2 linked regions of the Prochlorococcus marinus str. MIT 9313 genome follow. The protein of the gene in region 2 interacts with the protein of the main gene of each other region in a pairwise test. Links are inferred from orthologs where the notes say so. Each region holds a gene or a part of one and is shown on either strand. Other genes may lie near its edges.

What was found.
Region 1: the proteins of ctaD (region 2) and AKG35_RS04055 interact in binary tests that used the Escherichia coli proteins (3 or more experiments, as listed by UniProt). The link is inferred for Prochlorococcus marinus str. MIT 9313 from one-to-one orthologs.

Annotation. Positions count from the first base shown.
Region 1 is NC_005071.1:847,307-859,407, forward strand. What follows is about bases 5,734-8,682. They hold AKG35_RS04055 (pyridoxal phosphate-dependent aminotransferase), read left to right. Parts: upstream 5,734-6,593; coding sequence 6,594-7,772; downstream 7,773-8,682. Other genes in these bases: AKG35_RS04050 (uracil-DNA glycosylase), read right to left, coding at 5,734-6,284; AKG35_RS04060 (putative selenate ABC transporter substrate-binding protein), read left to right, coding at 7,796-8,682. Also shown: mfd (transcription-repair coupling factor), read left to right, coding at 1-2,725; AKG35_RS13615 (hypothetical protein), read left to right, coding at 2,855-2,977; AKG35_RS04040 (S41 family peptidase), read right to left, coding at 3,069-4,430; ispG ((E)-4-hydroxy-3-methylbut-2-enyl-diphosphate synthase), read right to left, coding at 4,468-5,688; more of AKG35_RS04050, read right to left, coding at 5,685-5,733; more of AKG35_RS04060, read left to right, coding at 8,683-8,695; AKG35_RS04065 (phosphonate ABC transporter ATP-binding protein), read left to right, coding at 8,692-9,435; AKG35_RS04070 (phosphonate ABC transporter), read left to right, coding at 9,432-10,997; AKG35_RS04075 (GDSL-type esterase/lipase family protein), read left to right, coding at 11,020-11,697; AKG35_RS04080 (sigma-70 family RNA polymerase sigma factor), read left to right, coding at 11,864-12,101. UniProt on the Escherichia coli protein: Shows aminotransferase activity with methionine and histidine as substrates, and to a lesser extent also with phenylalanine.
Region 2 is NC_005071.1:1,422,676-1,434,826, reverse strand. Bases 4,991-7,989 are described here. They hold ctaD (cytochrome c oxidase subunit I), read right to left. Parts: upstream 7,329-7,989; coding sequence 5,652-7,328; downstream 4,991-5,651. Other genes in these bases: AKG35_RS07150 (cytochrome c oxidase subunit II), read right to left, coding at 7,325-7,989; AKG35_RS07160 (cytochrome c oxidase subunit 3), read right to left, coding at 5,032-5,655. In the rest of the region: AKG35_RS07195 (nicotinate-nucleotide--dimethylbenzimidazole phosphoribosyltransferase), read left to right, coding at 1-304; AKG35_RS07190 (ABC transporter substrate-binding protein), read left to right, coding at 334-1,353; AKG35_RS07185 (aldo/keto reductase), read right to left, coding at 1,342-2,478; AKG35_RS07180 (bifunctional nuclease family protein), read right to left, coding at 2,475-3,053; AKG35_RS07175 (riboflavin synthase), read left to right, coding at 3,123-3,785; AKG35_RS07170 (HdeD family acid-resistance protein), read left to right, coding at 3,878-4,468; AKG35_RS07165 (AbrB family transcriptional regulator), read right to left, coding at 4,571-4,936; more of AKG35_RS07150, read right to left, coding at 7,990-8,149; AKG35_RS12955 (hypothetical protein), read left to right, coding at 8,275-8,424; AKG35_RS07145 (COX15/CtaA family protein), read left to right, coding at 8,449-9,372; AKG35_RS07140 (heme o synthase), read left to right, coding at 9,365-10,366; AKG35_RS07135 (daunorubicin resistance protein DrrA family ABC transporter ATP-binding protein), read left to right, coding at 10,453-11,466; AKG35_RS07130 (ABC transporter permease), read left to right, coding at 11,543-12,151. UniProt on the Escherichia coli protein: Cytochrome bo(3) ubiquinol oxidase is the terminal enzyme in the aerobic respiratory chain of E.coli that predominates when cells are grown at high aeration.

The sequences.
Region 1 (12,101 bases), 570 kb from region 2 along the record:
CATTCCTGCCAACTCCTTTATCGCAATAGATGAGAAGCGTCATGGCTCTGCACATGGAAAACTATGGCTTGAACATGCAGAAGAACATCACATTGATGTGGGTCAATCAATGGGATTGTCGACTGATGAACAAAAAAAGTATTGGCCTCCATTGCTTCATCGCAGCATCAAAGAAAGCTATGCAACCACAGATCGCTTTGCTGGCATTGATCTTGCCGAACTCCATGAAGACGATGGTTATGCAAATAGTTTTGATCTTGCCAGTCGGCCAATTCCAGCCAACCCAAACCAGTTCGGCAGGTTAGGAGAGCAAATCAAAAATTATCAAAAAGAACATCATCCCGTTTGGCTTTTATCAGCACAACCAAGCCGTGCTGTGGCTCTTCTTGAGGAGCATGACTGCATCACACGCTTCGTCCCAAACGCTAAAGATCACCCAGCCATTGAACGTTTGCTCGAGCAAAACACCCCAGTAGCTTTAAAGACAACTGGTTCTGTGGATTTAGAGGGGCTGATCTTGCCAGCCTGGCGTGTTGTTTTGATGACTGACCGTGAATTTTTTGGTCAAAAAACCCTTGGCTCTACCGGTTATGTTCGACGACGACGACGGGCGGCGAGTCGTACGGTTGACCCCAATAAAATGTGCTCTGGGGATTTCGTCGTGCATCGCAATCACGGCATCGGTCGTTTTCTGAAATTAGAAAAACTAGCCATAAGTGGTGAGGTCCGTGACTATTTGGTTATCGAGTATTTGGATGGAACACTCAGCGTGGCCGCCGATCAGCTCGGCAGCCTTGGTCGGTATCGATCAACAAGTGAATCGCCACCAAAACTTAATCGCATGGGAGGAACAACGTGGCAAAAAGTTAAAGAGCGCACCCGAAAGTTAGTTCGCAAAGTTGCGATGGATCTGGTCAAGCTCTATGCAGAGCGACTCCAGGCCCCTGGATATGCCTTCCCACCAGATGGACCATGGCAGATTGAACTAGAAGAATCCTTTCCCTATGAACCAACACCTGATCAGGTCAAGGCAGTCGTTGATGTAAAACGCGATATGGAAGCAGCACAACCTATGGATCGGCTTGTGTGCGGAGATGTTGGTTTCGGAAAAACGGAAGTAGCAATACGAGCGATCTTCAAAGCAATTACGTCTGGACGCCAGATAGCCATGCTTGCGCCCACAACAGTGCTAGCCCAACAACACTGGAGAACACTTTCAGACCGCTTCGCTCCCTACCCAATCAAGGTCGCTTTACTGAACCGATTCAGAACAAGCTCAGAACGAAAATCAATACTTAATGGCCTCAAAGAAGGGACAATCGATGCAGTTGTCGGTACCCACCAGCTACTCAGTAAAAACACAACATTCCAAAAACTAGGGTTGTTGGTTGTTGATGAGGAACAGCGTTTTGGAGTCAATCAAAAGGAAAAGATCAAAGCTCTTCGTAAGGATGTAGATGTTTTGACCCTTTCAGCCACACCAATTCCGCGAACCTTATACATGAGCCTTTCAGGGGTAAGGGAAATGAGTCTGATCACAACCCCTCCACCATTGCGCCGGCCTATCAAAACCCACCTAGCCGCTTTTGATGAAGAAGCAGTTCGTAGTTCTATCCGCCAGGAACTTGATCGAGGCGGACAGGTGTTCTATGTCGTTCCTCGTGTTGAGGGTATTGAAGATGTAGCTCGTCAACTTCAACAGATGCTGCCCGATTTGAAGTTGTTGGTAGCCCATGGTCAGATGGCAGAAGGCGAACTTGAGAGCTCGATGGTCGCCTTTAATGCAGGGGAGGCCGACTTGATGCTATGCACCACGATCGTTGAAAGTGGCCTCGATATCCCACGTGTGAACACTATTCTCATTGAGGATGCTCATAAATTTGGACTAGCACAGCTCTACCAACTACGTGGACGTGTGGGTAGAAGCGGTGTTCAGGCTCATGCATGGTTGTTCTATCCGGGTGACGCATCCCTCAGTGATACCGCTAGACAACGCCTAAGGGCAATCCAGGAATTTGCACAGCTAGGAAGTGGCTATCAACTAGCGATGCGAGACATGGAAATCCGTGGTGTGGGAAACCTTCTCGGCGTTGAACAAAGCGGCCAAATGGAAACCATTGGTTTCGATCTTTACATGGAAATGTTGCAGGAATCACTTGCTGAAATCCAAGGACAGGGCATTCCATCTGTAGATGACACTCAAATCGATCTGCCGGTAACAGCTTTCGTGCCAGCGGAATGGATTGTTGATGGTGACGAAAAGATCGCTGCCTACCGAGCTGCCGCAAATTGTGCTTCTCATGAATCACTGATTGAGTTGGCAGCTAGCTGGACAGACCGATACGGAGCCATTCCTGGTCCTGTGCAATCACTTCTCCAACTCATGGAGCTCAAACTCTTAGCTCGTCGCTGCGGGATCTCGAGAATTAAGCCAGAAAAGCCAAATATTGCGATGGAAACGCCGATGGAGGAGCCCGCCTTCCGGCTACTTAGGCAAGGTTTACCGCAACACCTGCACGGCCGACTGATTTACCAGACTGGAAGTGGAAATAAAGCCAAGGTGCTGGCACGAGGTCTAAGCGTCTTGCCTATGGAAAAACAGCTTGAACAACTGATGGAGTGGTTGCGTCTCATGGCCACACAGATTCCTTGCGAGGATGGATTAACTGCAATTCAGCAAAAGCAGCAAGCCATAGAGCGAGACGAGGCCGTCATTACCCCCTAAGCCCTTCCAGCGCAACTATATTAAGAAGTCTTTACAAAAGCGCAATTCTTCGTTACATTTGCGGAAATAGCGAAAAGTGCCTTGGGGGAATTCACTGAGATCGGGAACAATCAGGGAATGATGGGATTAATGAGCGGATTGTTGAGTCTCGCCGCCATTGCCATTTTTGCTGTTCTTCAAAGCGAAGCAGAAAACGATGACGACGACTCGAATTCAGGTGGAGATGGTGGCTTAATGCAACCTGTTACTTAGAGATCAAACGGGGCGTAATTATATGCCCTCGTACACATCCTGCAAGGTCATACATTAATCATTATTTAACAGAAAGCCTAACTTTTAGATATTATAGCGTTGATGGAATAGCCTGAGGAAGTTTAACTCCTACAGGCTTATACATTGGTCCATCAAGTATTTTGCTTAGGGCTTTAATTAGTGTTGTTTCGGCCACCTTGTATTGACTATCCTTCCCAGAACCAAGATCCTCAAGCTTAAGATTATTGATTTCTTTTTCAGACATCACGGCCTTAATATCTGGCTTGATACCATTTTTATGAATGTCCGTTCCGCTTGGAGTGAGATACTTAGCGATCGTGACAGTAAGACCAGAGCCATCAGAAAGGCCTCGAACTGATTGAACCAAGCCCTTGCCAAAGGTCTTCTGTCCTACAAGTACACCACGATGATTGTCTTGTAGTGCTCCAGAGAGGATCTCACTTGCGCTTGCTGAGCCTTCATTCACCAAAACAACAACAGGGCGTTGGGTTAAGGCACTTCCATTCGCTCGGCGTACATCTTGAATGCCATCACGAGTTTTTGTTCGAACAATTGTACCTTCATCAAGCCATTGGCGTGCGATATCAATACTGGCTTCAAGCAAACCTCCAGGATTACTACGCAAGTCGAGTACATAGCCTTGCGCACCCTCTTTTTCTAAATTCTTGATAGCACTTCGCATTCCTTTAGCTGCATGGGCATTAAACTGTTTCAGGCGGATATAACCAATCTTTGTACCACTTACTGTCGTATTTAACTGGATATCAACTGCCTGTATCTCAATGCGTGCACGTATCAACGGGACCTGGATAACTTCACCCCTGCGACGCAGACCAAGGGTGACCTCACTACCTTCTTTACCACGAATCAACTTAACAGCATCCGCTGTAGACATGCCCTTAGTGGATTGTCCATTAATGAAAACGATCACATCCTTAGGTTGGACACCAGCCTTAGAGGCAGGAGTTCCTTCGATTGGTGAAACCACAACTAATTCTTTTGTATCCTTGTCTAGAGAAAGCTGGATGCCAACACCTGTTAATTCTCCTGAGGTGTCGATCTGCATTTCCTTAAATTCCTTTGGATCTAAGAATCGTGTATAGGGATCATCCAAGCTTGCTAACATGCCACGGATCGCTTCATAGGATTCTGAAGTGGCTGAATAGTTCTTGGCTAATAAGTCCTTGCGTAGTCCCTTCCATACTTCAGGGTTATATTTACCTGTGGAATCAAGATAGTCACGATATACAATCTGCCAGACCTGATCAATCACCTCTTTGGGGCTATCACTAATAGCGGAAGAAGAACTCCTTGGTAAACCCAAACTTGGAGAGGCAAGTGCAATTGCAGTAGCAGCTCCTCCCGCGCCCAGAAGGACCAGCCATGAACTGCGCTGGCGGCCTAATGAGCGAAGACTTCTAGAGATGGGCATAGCGTCCAAATTGGACTGATCTCACACAATAACGACTTCATGGCGGATCCACCCATCGACCGTCATCCTTAATCAACTGGATCAACGCATCTACACCCTCAGACTCAGAAACCTTGCGAATCTCATCTCTACCCCGATAGAGGGATATGACTCCTGGGCCTTTACCAACATAACCATAGTCAGCATCTGCCATCTCACCTGGACCATTCACAATGCAACCCATTACCGCAATATCCAAACCAACAAGATGGGATGTGGAATCGCGCACTTTCTGAACAACCTCTTCAAGGTTGAACAATGTTCGGCCACAACTTGGGCAGCTGATGTACTCGACCATCGTTTTGCGCAGCCCGATGGATTGAAGAATCGAGTAACAAACTGGAATTTCTTTCTCAGGCGCCTCGGTCAATGAAACTCGGATGGTATCGCCTAGACCTTCTGCTAAAAGCGTTGCGATGCCCGCTGTACTTTTAATCCTTCCATAATCCCCATCACCAGCCTCGGTTACGCCCAAATGAAGGGGATAATTGAAACCCTCTTGATCCATCGTGTCAGCCATCAATCGATAAGCCGCCAACATCACAGGCGCTCTAGAGGCCTTCATCGAAATCACGATGTTATGAAAATCGAGCGAATCGCAAATTCGCACGAATTCCATTGCTGACTCAACCATGCCAAGAGGAGTATCTCCATAGGCAAAGAGCATGCGTTCAGCAAGCGAACCATGATTCACGCCAATACGAAGGGCTTTGTCTTGCTGCTTGAGACGAGTGACAAGCGGTTCAAAATTCTCGGCAATGCGTTCTCTGATAGAAGCAATCTCTTCGCCGCTGAACTCGGTTCGATCTGGATCAGCTTTATCAAACACAAAAAGGCCAGGATTGATCCTCACCTTGTCGACATGGTTTGCCACCTCAAGGGCAATTTTCATGCCGTTGTGATGGACATCAGCCACAAGGGGTACCGGTTGATAGGTCTCCCTAAGCCGTTGACAAATCTCGCCGACGGCCTTGGCATGACCGAGAGATGGAACAGTTAGACGAACAATTTCACAACCAGCTTCATGCAAGCGTCGTATGCCTGCTGTTGCCCCCTCCACGTCAAGGGTGTCCTCGTTGATCATCGACTGCACCCTGACAGGATGATCACTACCGATCAAGACACCTCCTACGTTGACAGTGCGCGTTACACGTCGGTGGATCTGGGTGTCGTATCTCCTGGATGTGCTGGATTGATACTCAGCCATGGTTGCACTCATGGCAGACGGCGCCTAGATGAATCCAACATTGGCACAACAGCGTTCCTATTGACTTGTATGAGCCTTTGGCGGACCTCGAGCAGATCGCCTCTGGTGAGGGCAACAGGAGCACCATCTACTGGAGATGGATTGCGAAGGAGGTAGGCAGGATGCAAAAGCGGCATCAGTAAACGGCCTTGCCAATGCTGCCATTGACCACGAAGACGGGTAATTCCTCCCTTGATACCAAGGATGGCTTCGACTGCTGTCGAGCCAGCCAAGGCAATCACGCAGGGATCAACCAACTCAATCTGTTGTTGCAACCAGGGACGGCAAGAAGCAATCTCAACAAGTGTCGGTCGCCGATTCTTAGGGGGCCGGCATTTCACAACATTGCAGATGTAGGCATCAGTTTGAGGGTCAAGGCCAACACTCTCCATCAAACGATCTATAAGTTGACCAGAACGTCCTACAAAGGGCTTCCCTAGCTCATCCTCGCGAGCGCCTGGCGCTTCCCCGATCAGCATCAAAGAGGCATGTGGGTTTCCACGACTCACAACAACCTGAGGCTGGTTAACAGGCAAGTCACAGGAACCACAGCCATTAGTGCGCTCCATATGAGCCCCATAGACATGGGTCAATCCTTGTGAGTTTTATTTTAATTAATTGCGAACAGCTGCAACGTCTCTCTGATGGAAAGCATCGAATTGCGTTGAGCAGATCTAGGCGAATTCAGACTAAAAAACCGCGAAGAGTCTCCAAAAACAAGCTCTTGGCAAGATCGATTGACCTTCAGAGGCCAGTGGTTGTGCGACCCAAGTCAACCATGAGCATTAAAAAGCCAATCGAAAGATGTTGGTTGTCCATGTCAGAGCATCAGGCAAGATATGGTCCTTACGGGCATCCCGCAAGGGGATGCGGCACCAATGCCACTCCCGCCTCATCTTTCCGACCGAGTCGTTGCCCTTCAGCCCTCACTCACACTGGCAATCAGTGCTCGAGCAAAGGCCCTTCAGCAAGAAGGCCGCGACATCTGCAGCCTGAGTGCTGGTGAGCCAGATTTCAATACCCCTGAATTCATCATTGATGCCACGGTGAAGGCACTCCGTGATGGCATCACCCGTTATGGCCCTGCCGCCGGAGATCCCGAACTCCGTGAGGCAATAGCAACCAAGCTCAGCAAAGAAAACACTGTGCCAACCAATGCAGAGCAAGTGTTGGTGACAAATGGAGGCAAGCAAGCAATCTTTAACTTGTTTCAGGTGATCCTCAATCCGGGCGATGAGGTTTTAATCCCTGCTCCTTATTGGCTGAGTTATCCAGAAATGGCCCGCTTAGCTGGTGCAAAGGTGACAACACTTCCCTCCACTCCAGAAAACGGTTTCTGCCTAGATCTCAACAACCTAGAAGCCTCCATCGGCCCTAAAACCCGTCTTTTATTACTTAATTCCCCTGGCAACCCAACCGGCCGTGTGATGGCACGCAAGGAGCTGGAAACATTGGCTGATCTGCTGAGAGATCATCCCCAGATCCTGGTCATGAGTGATGAGATCTACGAGTTCATTCTTGAAGAAGGGCAACAGCATTACAGCTTCTCGGCCATAGCACCAGATCTTTCAAACAGAACCTTCATCGTTAACGGCTTTGCCAAGGGCTGGGCAATGACCGGTTGGCGTTTGGGTTATCTAGCCGGCCCCGCTGATGCTGTAAAAGCTGCTACTGCCCTCCAAAGCCAGAGCACTAGCAATGTCTGCAGTTTCGCTCAGCGTGGAGCCTTGGCCGCGCTGCAAGGCTCAAGGGAGTGTGTGAAAAAGATGGTCAAGAGCTACAACACCCGCCGCGAACTCCTCACCTCTGGCTTGCTTAGCCTTGAGGGAATGAGCCTGGTTCCTCCAAAAGGTGCCTTTTACGCCTTCCCAAAACTGCCACCTGAAAGCCTCGACTCAGTAAGTTTCTGTGAGCAAGCTCTTGAAAACCATGGGCTTGCGATGGTTCCAGGTGCAGCATTTGGAGACGACAGTTGCGTACGCCTCACCTGTGCGGTTTCACCAGAAACGATTTGCGATGGACTAGAACGTCTCCGCAAAGCTCTCAAACAGAGCTGAACAACAAACGCAACAAAGACAACATGCCTTCAAGACCAGGCGGGGCGTTGGTCCGCACTGCATTGATCTGCTTGATTGGGTTGCTGAGCTGCACCAATCAAACTGAGAAGACACTTCGTATTGGGGCAATTCCCGATCAGAATCCTGAGCGTTTGAACCGTTTATACGGCCTACTCTCGTCTGAACTGAGCAAAGAATTAAATGTTCCCGTTCGCTACAAAGCAGTCACGAACTATCCAGCCGCAGTCAGTGCATTCCGCACCGACAGCCTTGATCTTGTTTGGTTTGGAGGCCTAACAGGTGTACAAGCTAGGTTGCAAAAGCCAGGAGCAGAAGTTATCGCGCAAAGAGATATTGATGCCAAATTCACAAGTGTATTCATAGCCAATACAAAGAGCGGAATTAAGCCATTAAAAAGCCAATCTGGGCTTCAGCAACTTAATGGGAAGCGGTTCACTTTTGGCTCCGAAAGTTCAACCTCTGGAAGATTAATGCCTCAGCACTTCCTTCAGCAAGCAGGTGTGCAAATGAATGATTTTTCTGGAGGCAAACCAGGTTTCAGTGGTAGTCATGATGCAACAATTGCTTTGGTGCAAAGTGGTTCTTTTGATGCTGGCGCCCTGAACGAAAGTGTATGGGAGTCGGCTCAGAAAAATGGCCGCATCGATCCAGCCAAAGTGAAAGTGATTTGGAGAACGCCCCCATATGCAGACTATCACTGGCTAGCACAACCCAATCTCGATAAAAAGTTTGGCGATGGTTTCACTGAAAAACTAAAGTCTACTCTAACTGGGTTAAAGAAAAGTTCAAAATCACAAGAAAAAATACTTGAACTTTTAGGGGCAAGTAGCTTTGTAGATGCAGACCAAAATCAATACATAACAATCGAGAAAATAGGCAGGCAACTAGGAAAGATTCAGTGAGAAGATTACTCGAAATAAGGGGCGTATTTGTACACAGTAGTAGAGGGAATCGGCTTAATGATATCAACCTTAGCATTTCTTCTGGAGAGCGTGTTGCACTTGTAGGCAGCAACGGATCAGGAAAAAGTAGCTTATTAGCGGTTGCCAACGGAACTCTTATTCCTGATTCGGGGAAGGTGATTTGGCAAGATTATTCAACCTCAAACTTAGAGCAACGTCAACGAAAAAAAATAGGAACCCTGTGGCAAGATCTTCGCCTTGTAGAAGAGCTCAACGTTGCACAAAACATCAACTGTGGTGCGTTAGCTAACAGAAATTTACTATGGGCTCTAGCTAATTTACTCAAGCCAATCGAATTAAATGCCTGCAGTGAATGTCTTAAAAAAGTAGGTCTTTCATCGAGCATCCTTTCTGCAATGGTAAGCGAACTCTCGGGGGGACAGCGACAGCGAGTGGCAATAGCACGCCTCTTACGTCAAAAACCAGAGCTCATTCTCGCTGATGAACCTTTATTCAGTCTCGATCCAATCCTTGCAGAGGAAATCCTCCATCTTTTCTTGGACAACACGATGACTAGTGATATGGGCGAAGAAAGAACCCTTTTGATGAGCCTGCATCAACCATCATTTTTTCGGCACTTTGACAGGGTAATCGCACTTAAGTCTGGGAGAGTTGTCTTTGATCAACCTGCTGAATGTCTTGATGAAGAAGCTTTAGCCTTGATCTACGGATCTGCATGAGTCGCCTCAGTCCAACTCCTCCAATCCTGAGCCTTTTGCCAGCACTGGCTTTATTGCCTGTACTTATTTCTATACTCATAAGTTTCCACAATGGTGGAGTCACTCTCCTATGGGAGTTTATTTGCGCTGCCGTTCATCCATCTATTCAAGCAGAGGTCGTTCAAAGTGCATTTAGAGGAATACAGATCACTTTGGCCACAGCTCTTCTTAGCTGGTCAATAAGTTCAATAGTTGGAATTTGTCTTGGCATAGCCAGCGCCAGGGTGGTATGGGAGACCTTTTTAGGGACAAACTGGCCAGCGATTGTGATTCGCAGACTTTTGGCAATCCCGCGCGCAATTCATGAACTCCTCTGGGGTTTGTTGTTACTTCAAATGGTTGGACTTAGCCCTTGGGTAGCAATTGTTGCAATCGTCATTCCTTACTCCTCACTTGTTGCTCGAGTCGTAAGTGATCAACTTGACACCCAGGATCGTCGAGCCCTAAGGGGCTTAAAACAGGCTGGGGCGGGCTCCTCTTCCGCCTTAATTACAGCTCTTGGCCCTGCGATGGGGCCTGTCTTATTGAGTTATGTCGGATATCGACTTGAATGTGCATTAAGAGGTGCAACCGTGTTGGGGGTTTTTGGATTGGGTGGTATTGGCACTGACCTTCAACTGGCACTTCAATCTCTTCAATTCCATGACGTATGGACAGCTTTATGGTTACTAGCAGCAGTAATGGTTAGTCTTGAGCAGATATTAAGTTTGACACGTAGATATTTCAAATTATCGAAGAATGGGATTTGGCAAGTTGCCAGTATATTGATTGTCTTATTGATTCTATGCGCACTAAGTATTCCCTGGCTAAATGCAGTTGATCTTGATCTAGGAGAACCTCTTCACTGGAGCCCCCTTCCATTACCAACTGTTGATGAGCTAATAATTGCTATTCACACTCTCCCATGGATCCAATTAATCAGCAGCACGATGTTGCTAACAGGGTTAGCAGCAGGAATCGCTATCGGAACACCGCCACTAGCAATGATGCTTTGGCCAAGCCGACTGGGAATAGCAATACAAAGAATCATCTGGGGTCTGCTAAGACTGATGCCAACCCCTCTTACTGCTCTATTTTTGCTGCTCTTCAGCAAACCGAGTGTGGCTGTTGCTGCTCTTGCACTTGGAGCCCACAACATTGGAGTGATGGGTCGCCTCTTAAAAGAAGGGCTTGACCAACAAAGCGACAACAACTTGAAAGCCTTAAGCGCGACTGGCGCTGGAGAACGATCGGCTTGGCTCTATGGATGCTTTAGCGGCCAAAGCCGTAGCTATTTAGCCTATGCCGCTTACAGAACGGACGTGATTTTGCGTGAAACCGTGGTAGTTGGCATGGTTGGAGGCACTGGACTGGGTTGGCAGTTAATCGAATCTCTTGGTTCGTTCAACTGGGCACAGGTCAGTGTCCTAATCGCGGTGTTCACAGCTCTGACCTTGATCGGAGAATCGATCACTGATCGCTTGCGATATCACTGGACTGGTTCAACTAAAAAGCTACCTATGGTTGTAGACCTACAAAGCTGATCAGGTTCCACTTCTCGATGTGATGGCCAATACATACAAGAGACTCGTTGTCATAGGTGACAGTGGTGTTTATGGATGGGGAGATCGAGAGGGTGGCGGATGGTGTGAACGTCTGCGATGCCAATGGATGAGCCTCCCTGATGCCCCAGTGGTCTACCAGCTTGGAATTCGTGGTGATGGACTGGAAAGTGTTGCCAAACGCTGGCAAAAGGAATGGCAAAGTCGAGGCGAACTCCGTCGTCAGGTTCCTGATGCAGTTCTTGTGGCGGTGGGCCTCAATGACACAGCACGTATTGGACGCCCCGATGGCCGGCCCCAACTCACGGCAGAGGCCTTTCGCTTTGGCCTGCAGCAAATGCTGACAGAGATGAAACACCTCACCAAGGTGATGGTGATGGGCCTCACTCCTGTCGATGAAGCTGTAATGCCATTTGCGCAATGCCTCTGGTATTCAAACCAATCGGGGTCGGTTTATGAAGCCCAGCTTGAGGAAGCCTGTCTTGAGGTTGATGTGCCATTTCTGCCGTTGCACAACGCCATGCTCAATGAACCTGCCTGGCTCAGCTGGATCGAACCCGATGGTATCCATCTCAACTCAGAGGGACATGACTGGATCCACCAACGGGTGATGGCATGGACATCGATGCTGGAGTGGGCAGAGCTCGAACCACTAACAAACTTCACTCCTACGGTTGGCTGAAATCACCCCTAAGGAATCCGATGTTCATCCTTTAGTTGGTTTACCAGTGCTGCAGAAAAGAAGAAAGTTAAGGATGTCAATAGAAAGTCAAGTCATGGCGCAAACTTCTTGCAAAACCTTGAGAAGAAAGAGAGCAGAGTGCTCTGGGAATCAGCGTTCATTTTCATTGCCCAAATCGATACAAAAACGCAATGAGGCTGTAGTTGAACACCTTGGATTGGCGCACCTTGCAGCAACTCGCCAAGCCACCCGTGGCGGTGAAGAACTGGATGATCTCATTCAAGAAGCAAGGCTGGGGTTAATCATGGCGATGGAGAATTTCGATGCCAATCTTGGATTTAAAGCAAGTAGCTATGCAATGGCCCGTGCCAACGGCCAGATCCTCCATTTCCGCAGAGACAGAA
Region 2 (12,151 bases):
GGGTACCACGTCTTGGCTGGCAGAGGAGGCTAAGCGTTCAGATGGCAGGCCAGGTGCACTTGAGTGTCTGATCGATTGCGTAGGGGAGTTTTTCGGTGTTCGCCTTTTGGGTTTGGCCACAGGGCTGCGTTTTAATAACAGTCAGCATCGGGCTCTTCAGGATTATGAGCTTGGATATGTCAAAGAAGGTGTTGGTGCTGGAGCCTTGGCGCTATTGGCTCAGCTTCAAGGGGCTTCTTGTGAGCAGTTGTTGGAGGCGTGTGATCAAGCTATGAACCAATTGTTGGGGACGTCTTACTCATGAGATTTTCTCTGCCCCGTAGGGTCTGATCGATGAGTGGCGCCATGCTTGAACAAAGGCAGCTTGGACGAAGAGAGCTGCTAAAACTGGGCTTGATGGCTGGGCTGATGGGCTTAGCGAGCTGTGGACGTGCCTCAGCAGCCCCTTTGTTGAGAGCAACTCCGGAAACGTTGCCAAAGAAATGGCGGCGCCGTTTGCCCCTGCCTTGGAGCTATCAACCGATTGAAGTTGATGCAGGTAGTAACCCTTTCATCGCCGCACTCGAGCAGGGCAATGACCTGTTGGCTCTTGGTGATGGTTGGCTGACGAGTTTGCCCGCAAAAACCTTGCAGCGGATTGAAGCGCCTGGGCTTCAAGACCGGCTCGATGGTCAGGCGAGGGCCTTTGAAGCCAGCCTGGGACCAGTCCTTCAGTCTCGAGTTCTGCCTGTTGGGGTCAGCCCCTGGGTGTTGCTCTTTCGTCAGGGTGATCCTTGGGCATTAAAGGCAAGGTCTGGCTGGCAGGTTTTGTTAGACCCGGCTCTTAAGGGGCGGGTGGTGTTACCCCAGAGCCCCCGTCTTGTGATGTCTCTGGCTGAGAGGATGCAGGTTGCTGATGGATTGCGGCAGCTGCGTGCTCAGGCCTACACCTTTGATGATCGGCAGGGCCTCAACTGGTTAATTCAAGGGAAAGCTCGGGTCGCGGTATTGCCGCTACAGCGCTGCTTGCCAAGCTTGCGTCGTGACCCAAGGCTCAGCGTGGTACTCCCCAACAATGGAGCCCCATTGAACTGGACTGTTCTTGTACGGTCTGCCTTGACTCGGGAGCCATTGCCACAGCAATGGGTCGAGCAGTCTTGGCAGGAGCCTCTGCTGGGACAATTGCTTGCCGGTGGTTGGATCCCTCCGTTGCCACGTGCAGAGTTGCGTCTTGCCTTAAGAGCAATTCCTAAGGCCTATCGCTCCATTGTGTTGCCATCCAAGGAGGTCTGGTCGCGTTGTTGGTCCTTGCCAGTGCTGACAGCTGTTCAGCAGATGGAGCTGGATCAGCGTTGGAGCCAATCAACCCCATAGCCTGCGCCTGGGAGCTGCTGCTAGGCGTTGGTGCGTGTCAGCGAGGAGATCCGGGATCGGCAGGTGATGGGGGCAGCGGGGTAGGCATTCGCCACAGCGCTCGCAGGCGCTGCCATCAATACCTTCCCACCAGTGTCCTGCTCGTCCGATCAGGTTGTAACGCTCTTCTGTAAAGGCTTGAAGGTTGTGGCCTACGGCCAGATTTCGTAGTCGTAGTAGATCTGGTATGGGTACAGATTTCGGGCAGGGCAGGCAGGCTTTGCACTGGCCGCAGCGATTTTCGCCTAAGCGGCGCTCACCTTGTTGACGAAGTTGGTTGAGGGCTCTTTGCTCGCGTTGATTGAGTGGCCCATCGGCGTTGGCCAACTGCGCAGCAAGTGTCAGGTCCTCTGGCTGAGCAGCACCAAGGCTGAGGGTGCTGATCTTTGCAGCCAGCAGGAAGCGATAGGCAAGCTGGAGAGGCGAGAGTGGGCTGCAGTCCTCAACCAGGGTTGGGCTTGGGTCCTGAAGCCGTCCTCCTTTATCAGCAGGGGAGATTGCCATGACACCCATGCCTGACGCAAGGGCCTCCCGTGCCAGGGGAATACGTTCGGGATCTAGAAGGTGCAGATGCAGGCTGCAGAATTGAAAACGACCGCTTGCTAAGGCTTCCTTGATGAGGGGAAAGGAGCCATGGCTAGTGAATCCCACTTGAACAACAAGATCCTCTTCCTCAGCCCAACGGAGTAGCGCTGCGCCGTCACCACTTAGAGCCCACTCTAGGTGCTCAGGGCGATTGAGGCCATGCACTGCAAGGTTTTCAAGCTTGGGCCTTCCAAGTCGCGCCAAAAGGTTGTGCAATTCGCACTGCCCTTCTTTCAGGCTTAGCCCTGGCAGAAGTTTGCTGGTGATGACCCAGCCTCCAGAAGGTTCAGCTTGCTTTTGTTGCAGCTGTCGCAGAGCAGTGCCAAGAAAACTTTCTGCCGGGCCATAGGCCGGGGAGGTTTCGATGTGGTTAATACCAGCGGCCTGGGCAGCTTTAACAACGCCATACATTTGCTCGGCTGAGCCGATTGCCCTCATCGTCCCAAGGGTGAACAGGCTCACTGCCGGTCCCCGACCAAAGGGGCGTCGTATTGGCATCATTCCTGGTGGTCGGGATCTGGAGAATTGAAGGGTTCGTCTGTTTCACTTTCACGGGTTTGGAGGTGACGGACCAGAGCCGCAGGACTCACTTCATCAAGGAAGCGGCGGAATTCGTCCTGATCTTCTGCGTCAGCCTCCGCATCTACAGGAATTGAGGCTTCTGCTACGACTTCCTCGAGCATCCAGATGCTGCTTTTGGTGCGGACTGCAAGGGCGATGGCATCACTAGGACGAGCATCAATTTCAAGCAGCAGGGTTGATTCCTCAGGAGTCTTCTCTTCCTCCGGTTCTTCCTCTGATGCCTTGAGACGAAGTTTGAGTACAGCCTGGAATGTGTTGTCTTCAATCGCGTGGATGATGACCCTCTCAAGTTGAAGATTTCCTGCTTTGAGCAGGGCCACCATGAGGTCGTGGCTCAGTGGTCTTGGTATAGGGGCGTCCTGAATACCGGCCATGATGTTGTGCGCCTGGGCTTGATCGATCCAGATCGGCACCTGTCTTCGTCCGGATGGATCCCTGAGAAGCACGATTGGGCTGCGGCTGGACGCGTCGAGTGCGAGACCGGCAACGCTCATCTCGACCACTGACCCTCCATCCCCCTTTTGTCCGATTATGGCCAGTGATGTTCCCACATACGGCCTGCCATGTTTACGGGGCTAGTTCAGGCGGTGGGACGGGTGCAGCGTCGAGCGACGGGCTTGTTGGTGCAAGGCTGTTCCCCATTAGCACCTCTGGCAGAGGGAGACAGTGTGGCTGTTGATGGGGTCTGCCTGACGGTGGCTGAATTGATCGCGGATGGTTTTCGTGCTGATGTCAGTGAGGAGACGCTTTGTCGAACCAGCCTTGGGGCCAAGGCGGATCGCGGTGGGGTTGTGAACCTTGAACCAGCCCTGCGCTTCTGCGACCGTCTCGGAGGCCATCTGGTCAGTGGCCATGTTGATGGATCTGGAGAGGTGGTGGCTCTGGATGCTCGCTCAACGTCCTGGTATCTGGAGGTCTGCTGGCAAGATCCTGCCTTCGGACGTTATGTCTGCGAAAAAGCCAGCATTGCTTTAGATGGCATCAGTCTCACTGTTGCGGGATGCGTTGAAGACGGCAGCCGATTCTGGATAGCGGTGATAGCTCATACCTGGACGAGCACGTCTTTGCAACATTTGGAGGTTGGAGCTGTGGTGAATCTGGAGGCCGATCTGTTGGCCAAATACACCGAGCGTCTTTTGGCAGGGGCGCCTGATTTACCAATGGCAAGCAACCGGAACACTCAAGAGATCTCAACGGAGTGGCTTGCCAGCCATGGGTGGAGCTGAGTCGCTACGTCTTTTGCACAGGGATCTTACAAAGCATGGCCGGATCAGGAGACCCTCAATAGCGTTCAGATGCTGTTCATTTTGAACATTTCATGACCGTTGATGAACGTCAGGATTCTTTGGTCACTTTCAAGGCCTTTGCGATTGCTGAAGGCATTGTGTTGATTGTTCTTGGTGTGTTGGCTTTGATCTTTCCGGTGGTTGCTGCAAGTTGGACGACCGGGTTGATTGCTGTGTTGTTTTTGGTGGGCGGCATCGTTGGCTGGATTAGCAACCTTGCGCGCTCTTCCCGTATGGCCCGTTGGGTTTGTTTTTGGCGTCTAGTGCTATCAACACTGTTCTTGGTAGCAGGCGCATCGATGATCTCCTATATGAAGAACCCTGCTGAAGCAGCTGTTCAGGTGGCGACATTTGCCTTGGCGATTGGCATCGTGTTTTTGGCAGAGGGTATCGTTGCTTTCTGTACTGGACTGGCGCACGCAAAACGCGCTGGGTCTGGTTGGGCAATTGCCAATGGGGTGATCACTTTTATTCTTGGCTTGTTGATTGTGACAATGAAGTTTTGGCAGCTGTTGTGGGTACTCGGAGTATTGGTGGGAATCAGCTTTCTGTTTAGCGGCATTGACTTGATTGCCTTTAGCTCAACCCTGCACGACGACAACCAGCCCCCTGCTCTCACCTGAAATGGCTAAAAAAGATCTATTTAGTTGTGCCAATTGCTAATTTTTGGGTGTCCCTAAGGCGATGTTGATGATGGAGAGGCCAAAACATTAAGGAAGGGTGGCCTATTGCTTCTTGCCACCCTCATTTTCTAGTGGTAGCAACCAGATAGCACCTGATTCTCGGTGGATTTCGATGCGGAACTCTTGGCCAGGTTCTAGGCCGAGTCTGCGTGTATAGGCGTGCCCAATAAGCAGGTTGCCATTTCCGTGGACCCGAGTGCGAAATTCTGCCTGACGACCGCGGGAAGCCGCTGACCCTCCACTGCTGGAGGGAAGCTTGTAACCCTTGGCTTCCACGAGAGCTCGATAGAAACTCTTGCGCAAGACACGTCCACTTGGCCCCACGTATCCGCAGCCACGAGCAATCTCATCCTCAGGACGGTTGCTGAGTGACCTGGCCTTGTCTAGAAGTTCTTTTCCGACGAGCATTTCGCCAGGTTTATTCGTGTTGATTCTGACGAATTCTTCCTACCGTGGCAAGTTATTGCTCGAACTTCTCTTGACTGAGATGTAGGGCCTTGGCTTTAGAGAAGGTAGAAGATGATGAATAAGATCACCCAGATGCCGTCTACGAAGTGCCAATAGAGCTCAGCGGCTTCGAGGGGGAAATGGTTTTCACTGGTGACACGACCGCCTGGTGAACGCGCCTGCCACCACACGATCAATATCATGATCGTCCCTAGGGTGACGTGTAGCCCGTGAAAGCCTGTAACGGCATAGAAGGTGCTGGCGTAAAGGTTGTCTGTGAGGCCAAATGGCAGTGTGAAGTACTCGACCATTTGGCTGGCTAGAAATGCCAGACCAAGGCCAGCAGTGATGAACAGCCAACGTTGACACTGGTCTGATTGATTGCGCTTCAGAGCTTGTCCAGCTCGATGGAAAGTGGCGCTGCTCACGAGGAGTAACACCGTATTCAAGGTGGGGAGGGGCAGCTCTAATTCATAAACCGCATCAGGCAGCAGGGGATTGACAGCCCGAAATGTGAGATAGGCGACAAAAAAGCCCGCGAAGGTCATGCCATCAGCCACTAGGAAGGTGGCTAGGCCGAACATGCGGTGATCAGCATGTTCCTCGCCAAGCTCAGCATGATCATCTGCTAGATCAGCCTGCTCCTCATAGTCATGGTCGATCGTTGGAAGGGATGTCATTGGCTTTTGCTCCCTAGATCACTATCACTGTTGCTGGTTTTTTCTAGGTTGAGTTCCTCCCCAGGTACGCCATAGCCATAGGGCTCTGTTACCAGAGGGGCTTTGCCGCTCCAGTTTTCCACTGGTGGTGGGGAGCTGGTGAGCCATTCAGGAGTAAGCGCCCTCCAGGGGTTGTCTCCGGCAATGGGGCCGCTCAATGCACTCTGCACGACGTTCCAGAGAAAGGGCAGCGTGCTGATGGCCATTAGCAAGGCCCCAACACTGCTAATTTGATTGATTACGGTGAATTGCGGGTCGTATTCCGCCACACGGCGGGGCATGCCGTTGAGGCCTAGCCAATGCTGTGGGGCAAAGCAAAGATTGAAGCCGATGAAAGTGATAAAAAAATGAAACCGCCCGAGAGATTCATTGAGCATGCGCCCAGTGAATTTTGGATACCAGTGATAAATAGAGGCAAAGATCACAAACACCGAACCTCCATAGACGATGTAGTGAAAATGGGCAACAACAAAGTAGGTATCATGCACGTGAATGTCGAATGGAACTTGTGCAAGTGCTACGCCAGTAATGCCGCCAAGCACAAAGTTGACAATGAAGCCACAAGAGAAAAGCACAGCACTGTTTAGAGAGATGCGCCCTCCCCAGAGTGTTGCCAGCCAATTGAAGAACTTAATTCCTGTAGGTACGGCAATGAAGGATGTGGCAATGGTGAAAAAGAGGCGCATCCAAGGAGGTGTTCCACTTGTGAACATGTGATGTGCCCAAACCACGAGGCCAAGGATCACGATGGTCATGATTGAATACACCATTGAGGTGTAGCCAAAAAGTGGTTTGCGGCAGTGAACAGGAAGGATTTCGCTGACCAATCCGAAGGCTGGCAGCACCATGATGTATACCGCTGGGTGGGAATAAAACCAGAAAAGATGTTGGTAGACGACTGCGTTTCCGCCCAGGCTGGGGTTGAAGAATCCTGTATGGGCAACGATGTCGAAACTTAAAAGGATCAGTGTTCCAGCTAGTACTGGTGTGGAGAGCACCACCAGGATGCTTGTGCCGAGCATCGCCCAGCAGTACATGGGTAGTTGCATTAGCTTCAGTCCGGGCTGCCTCAGCTTGAGGATGGTGGCGATGAAGTTGATGCCACCAAAGATTGAGCTACCGCCAAGCAAGAGCACACTGAGAATCCATAAGATCTGTCCTGCGGCGGGGGTGGTGATACTCAGCGGTGGATAGGCCGTCCAGCCGGATTGAGCAGCACCGGTAATGAAGTAGCTACTGATCAGCAACAGGCCAGCTGGAGGGATCATCCAGAACGCCACGGCATTGAGTCGAGGGAAGGCCATATCACGGGCTCCCACATAAAACGGAATGAGATAGTTGCCGAAGGCACCGTTCACGACCGGCACGATCCACAGGAATATCATCACTGTGCCGTGCAGCGTTAGCACCTGGTTGTAGACATCCCTGCCCATGAAGTCGGCGATGGGGCTGGCGAGTTCGATGCGGATGGCGCCACCAAGCACTCCGCCGATTAGGTAGAAGATGAATCCGCAAACCAAGTACTGCAGACCAATGACCTTGTGGTCAAGGCTGAAGCTGAAGTAACGCAACCAGCCAGTTGGTTGAAGACCATCTGATTGCTTTTTGCTAGGAGGGGAGATGGCAACCGTCATGCTTCTGAAACCGTTGTTTTGGCGTTGTTGCTGAACCAGGTGTCGTAGTCACCGGGCTCTTCGACAATCACTTTCGTATGCATGTTCCCGTGGTATGGACCGCAGAGTTCGGCGCAGATGATTGGATAGCGTCCTGGCTTGGTTGCGGTGAAGTTCAAGAGAGTGGGCTGACCAGGAATGATGTCTTGCTTGATGCGGAATTCGGGAACCCAGAAGGCATGGATGACGTCCTTGGATTCCATGCGCAGTGTCACAGGTTGGCCTAGAGGCACGTGCAACTCGCCAGAAATGATGTCGCCTTGGGGATAGTGGAAGAGGAAGGCATACTGCATTGCGGTGACTTCCACCGCTAATGAGGCAAGGCTGTTGTCAGCACTGGAGGCATCGGCGACAGAACCGATCCCTCCCCAGATTTGTTCCTTCATGTCCATCATCTGATGGTCATGGGAGTCATGGGCTAATGGAACCATTCCGCCCATGCGGTCGTAGATGTCGAAGCTGTAAAGCCCAACAAACAACACGACCACAGCAGGCACAGCTGTCCAAAGGATTTCAAGCGGGAGATTGCCTTCAATGGCGAGGCCGTCCTCCAATTGACCAGGACGTCTGCGGAACTTAATCAGGCTGAATACAACCAACCCGACAATGCCGAGAAAAAGGATTGCTCCGATGCTGAAAAGGACTCTGAAGAGTTCGTCGTATACGGGTGCATTCGCACTTGCATCAACAGGGAGCAGATTGACGTTCTGGCCAATCCATAGGCCTCCAAGTACAAGGGCAATGACCAACGCCAGCGTCAGGATGGCAAAGGGAGTCCGCACGGAATCTATTTGGATCTTTTAAGGCTATGGAGATCGCTCCAAAGCAACATGCAGTGATTATTAAGTCGTCGCAAATTTTGCAAGAAATCCTTATTTTGCAAGGTGTCTGATGAGGTTAGTTTTTTTTGCCTGAGCGCTTCTGTCAGGGATGGGTGATTTGGCGACCAGTGGTGATGTTGCAGTCGCCTAGACAAGGTGAATCTGGTGATTCAATCGCTCCATCCTCAGAGATAACAACCCTGATCTTTGCGATTAAAGCCGTTCCGTCGATTTAAATTATTTTATTGTAGCATAATAGCATGATGTCGTCTCTGTCTCGGGTTCGCTGGCGTCTTGCTCAGTTGGCTGTTCATCTTGTCGTTGCCCTGATTGCGCTGGTTGTGATCGGAGGTGCAACGCGTGTGATGGAGGCAGGGTTGGCTTGTCCGGATTGGCCGCTCTGTTATGGCTCTCTTCTGCCTGGGCGTCAGATGAATGTCCAGGTTTTTCTTGAGTGGTTTCATCGCCTTGATGCCTTTGTGGTGGGCCTTGCCCTGTTAGCGCAATTAGGGGCTGCTATTTTTTGGCGTTCTCAGTTGCCCTCTTGGCTTCCTTGGGTCTGCGGCGGCCTGGTGGTTTTAGTTTTAGTCCAGGGAGCTCTTGGAGCCTTGACTGTCTTGCAGCTTTTGCCTTCTGGTGTGGTGACGGCTCATCTGGCATTTGCGCTCACACTTGTGGCGGCGGTGAGTGCTCTAGCTCAGGGCTTGTTGTCCTCTTCCGTTGAGTCACCGCCTTTGTGGTGGCGCCTGATGGGTGGAGCCTCCTTGTTGGCAGTGATAGGTCAATGTCTTCTTGGTGGTCGTATGGCCACGGCCTGGGCGGCCCAGCATTGTCTGAATGCCGGACATGCCTGTCAATGGCTGGATTGGCATCGTATGTCTGCCACACCCGTTGCAGCATGCGTAGGGATCTTTGCTGGCACTGCTCTCTTGGTCGGTGGCTGGCCTCGACGCCAGTGGCCTTTTTTGATATCTGCTTTAGGACTTGTTGTGACCCAGGTAGGCCTTGGATTTCTTACCTTGCAGCTTGGACTATCACAGCCTGCAGTGACGGTTTGCCATCAGCTGGTTGCAACTCTGCTTGTGGCCTTGCTTGCCGCCCTTACCTTTCGTAATCCGGAAGGATCACCTTTGCCGGTGTCTGCCGTTGATGATTCATCCTCGATAGACCATAGTCATGGTTAGTTCAACGCCAGAGATGCTCCAGGGGGGGGTGACCCGCGAGCAGATCGTGCCTTCTCGCAAGCGGATCAAGCTGCCCGCTTGGTTGGAGATTGCCAAACCACGCTTAATTCCACTGCTTTTGGCCACAACCCTTGGTGGGATGGCGCTATCCGAAGGTTGGCCCCTACCTTCTCTCAGGCTGGCCTGCACCCTAGGAGGAGGGGCTCTGGCTGCTGCGGCTGCTGGTGTTCTCAACTGCATTTGGGAACAGGATCTTGATGGGCGCATGCAACGCACAAGTGGTAGGGCTTTGCCTTCAGGACGCTTGTCTCCAACTGCGGCGTTCATTGGTGCCATCTCTTGCACCTTGGCGGCAGCGGCTCTGTTAGTGAGTGGTGTGAACTGTCTTGCGGCTGGCCTGTCTTTGCTTGGTCTGTGCAGTTACGTGCTGCTTTACACGGCGATCTTGAAGCCCCGCACGCCCCAAAACATTGTCATCGGAGGGGTTGCTGGAGCGATCCCCCCTCTCGTGGGTGCGGCTGCGGCCAGCGGGCATGTGGGCCTTAGTGGATGGTGGTTGTTCTCGCTGGTCATGCTTTGGACCCCAGCGCATTTTTGGGCACTGGCCCTGTTGCTGCGGGACGACTACAGGGCTGTTGGGATACCCATGCTTCCTGTTATTCAGGGCCCTGTTGTCACCGTCAGAGCTATTTCTCGTTATGGCTGGGCCACGGTTCTACTCAGCGGTTTTGGTGTCTGGGCCTTGCCGGAGGGGGGCTTGCTCTACGGACTTTTGTTGATCCCTTTCAATGCTCGTCTGCTGCAAATGGTTCATCAGTTAGGTGCTGCTCCGGAGAATGTTGATCGAGCCAAGGGGCTCTTCCGTTGGTCGATCTTCTATATGTTTGGTATCTGCCTTCTTCTGGTGGTTAGTCGTTTGCCCATGGCGGCTAATTTTGATCTTCAGGCCTGGTCTTTGCTTCAGCAGATGGCTAGCAGCGGGCAGTTCATCTAAACAGAAGTCACTAGAGACCCCCTGGAGGGTCTGGTAGCTCTATAGAGCTGCCTAGATTTTTAACACTTGTACTACGTTCCCTCTTGATGCCGATGATTGAACTGAAGCAGCTTGAGAAGTCCTATGGAACGGTTCAAGCCCTAAAAGGTCTCAGCCTCAAGGTGCCTAGGGGATGTCTTTATGGTTTGCTTGGTCCAAATGGTGCAGGCAAAACAACCACTCTCAGGATTCTTTGCACCCTTCTGGCTCCTGATTCAGGCACTGTCAGCGTGGCTGGCCTCAATGCTTTAAGTGATCCACGTGCTGTGCGGCTCGAATTGGGCTATGTGGCACAAGAGGTTGCTATCGACAAGATCCTCACAGGTCGGGAGTTGTTGCAGTTGCAGGGGGATTTATATCACTTGCGCTCTAGCGATAGGGATGGACGTATTGCTGAATTGATTGATTGCCTTGGCATGCAGGATTGGATTGATCGACGTTGCGGCACCTATTCGGGTGGCATGCGTCGCCGGATAGATCTGGCCTCAGGTTTGTTGCATCAACCACAGTTGCTGGTGTTGGATGAGCCCACCGTTGGTTTGGATATCGAGAGTCGTTCAGCGATTTGGCAATTGTTGCGTGAGTTGAGGGCCCAAGGCACCACCGTTCTCCTTAGTAGTCATTACCTTGAGGAGGTTGAGGCCCTTGCTGATCGGATGGCGATCATTGATGACGGGCGAGTGATCGCAGAGGGAACTCCTGATCAGCTCAAGCAGCAACTTGGAGGTGATCGGGTGACTCTGCGTGTGAAGGAATTCAGCGATGATCGTGAGGCCGAGCAGGTCAGGCAGCTTCTCCAAGGTGTGGATGGTGTGCGCCAGGTGGTGGTCAACCGGGTACAGGGTTTTTCCCTCAACCTTGTTGTAGAAAATGAAGAGGTTGTGCCTCGTTTGCGTGAGCAACTTGATGGTGCTCAGCTGCCTGTCTTTGCCCTCGCTCACAGTCGCCCGAGCTTGGATGATGTTTATTTGCAGGCCACTGGCCGAACCCTGATGGACGCTGAGTTAGCTGTAGCTGGTCAACGAGACTCAAAGCTGGAGCGCAAAAAAGCGATGCGTTGATCCCTTTCGTTCGTTTTATTGAGTTGGATCTGCCTTAATCCACCCTTTTCTCATTCGTTCTGTTGACAGTCACTCCATGACTAGCCCTGTTGCCGCTGTTACCACCCGTGCTGCAGAGCAGGGGCCATTGGTTGATCTTGTGCAGGAAACTTTGGCCCTGACTCGCAGACTTTTCTTGCAGCTGTTGCGACGCCCTTCGACCTTGATTGCTGGCATCCTTCAGCCCTTGATCTGGTTGGTGTTGTTTGGTGCTTTGTTCTCTAATGCTCCGGATGGTTTGTTGCCAGGAGGCATGAGCTACGGGCGGTTCTTAGGGGCTGGTGTGATTGTGTTCACCGCGTTCAGTGGTGCACTCAATGCTGGATTGCCAGTGATGTTTGATCGTGAATTTGGCTTTTTAAACCGTCTTCTGGTGGCTCCGCTGCGCAGTCGCAGCTCGATCGTGCTTGCTTCTGTGATCTACATCACATCTCTAAGTCTTCTGCAGAGCCTGGCGATCATGGCAACGGCTGCCTTGCTGGGTTACGGCTGGCCAGGTGTTTCGGGACTGGTCTTGGTGTTGTTCACCTTGTTGTTGCTAGTTTTTGCGTTCACTGCCTTGAGCCTTGGCCTGGCTTTTGCTCTGCCAGGTCACATTGAATTGATTGCTGTGATCTTTGTGGCCAATTTGCCTTTGTTGTTTGCG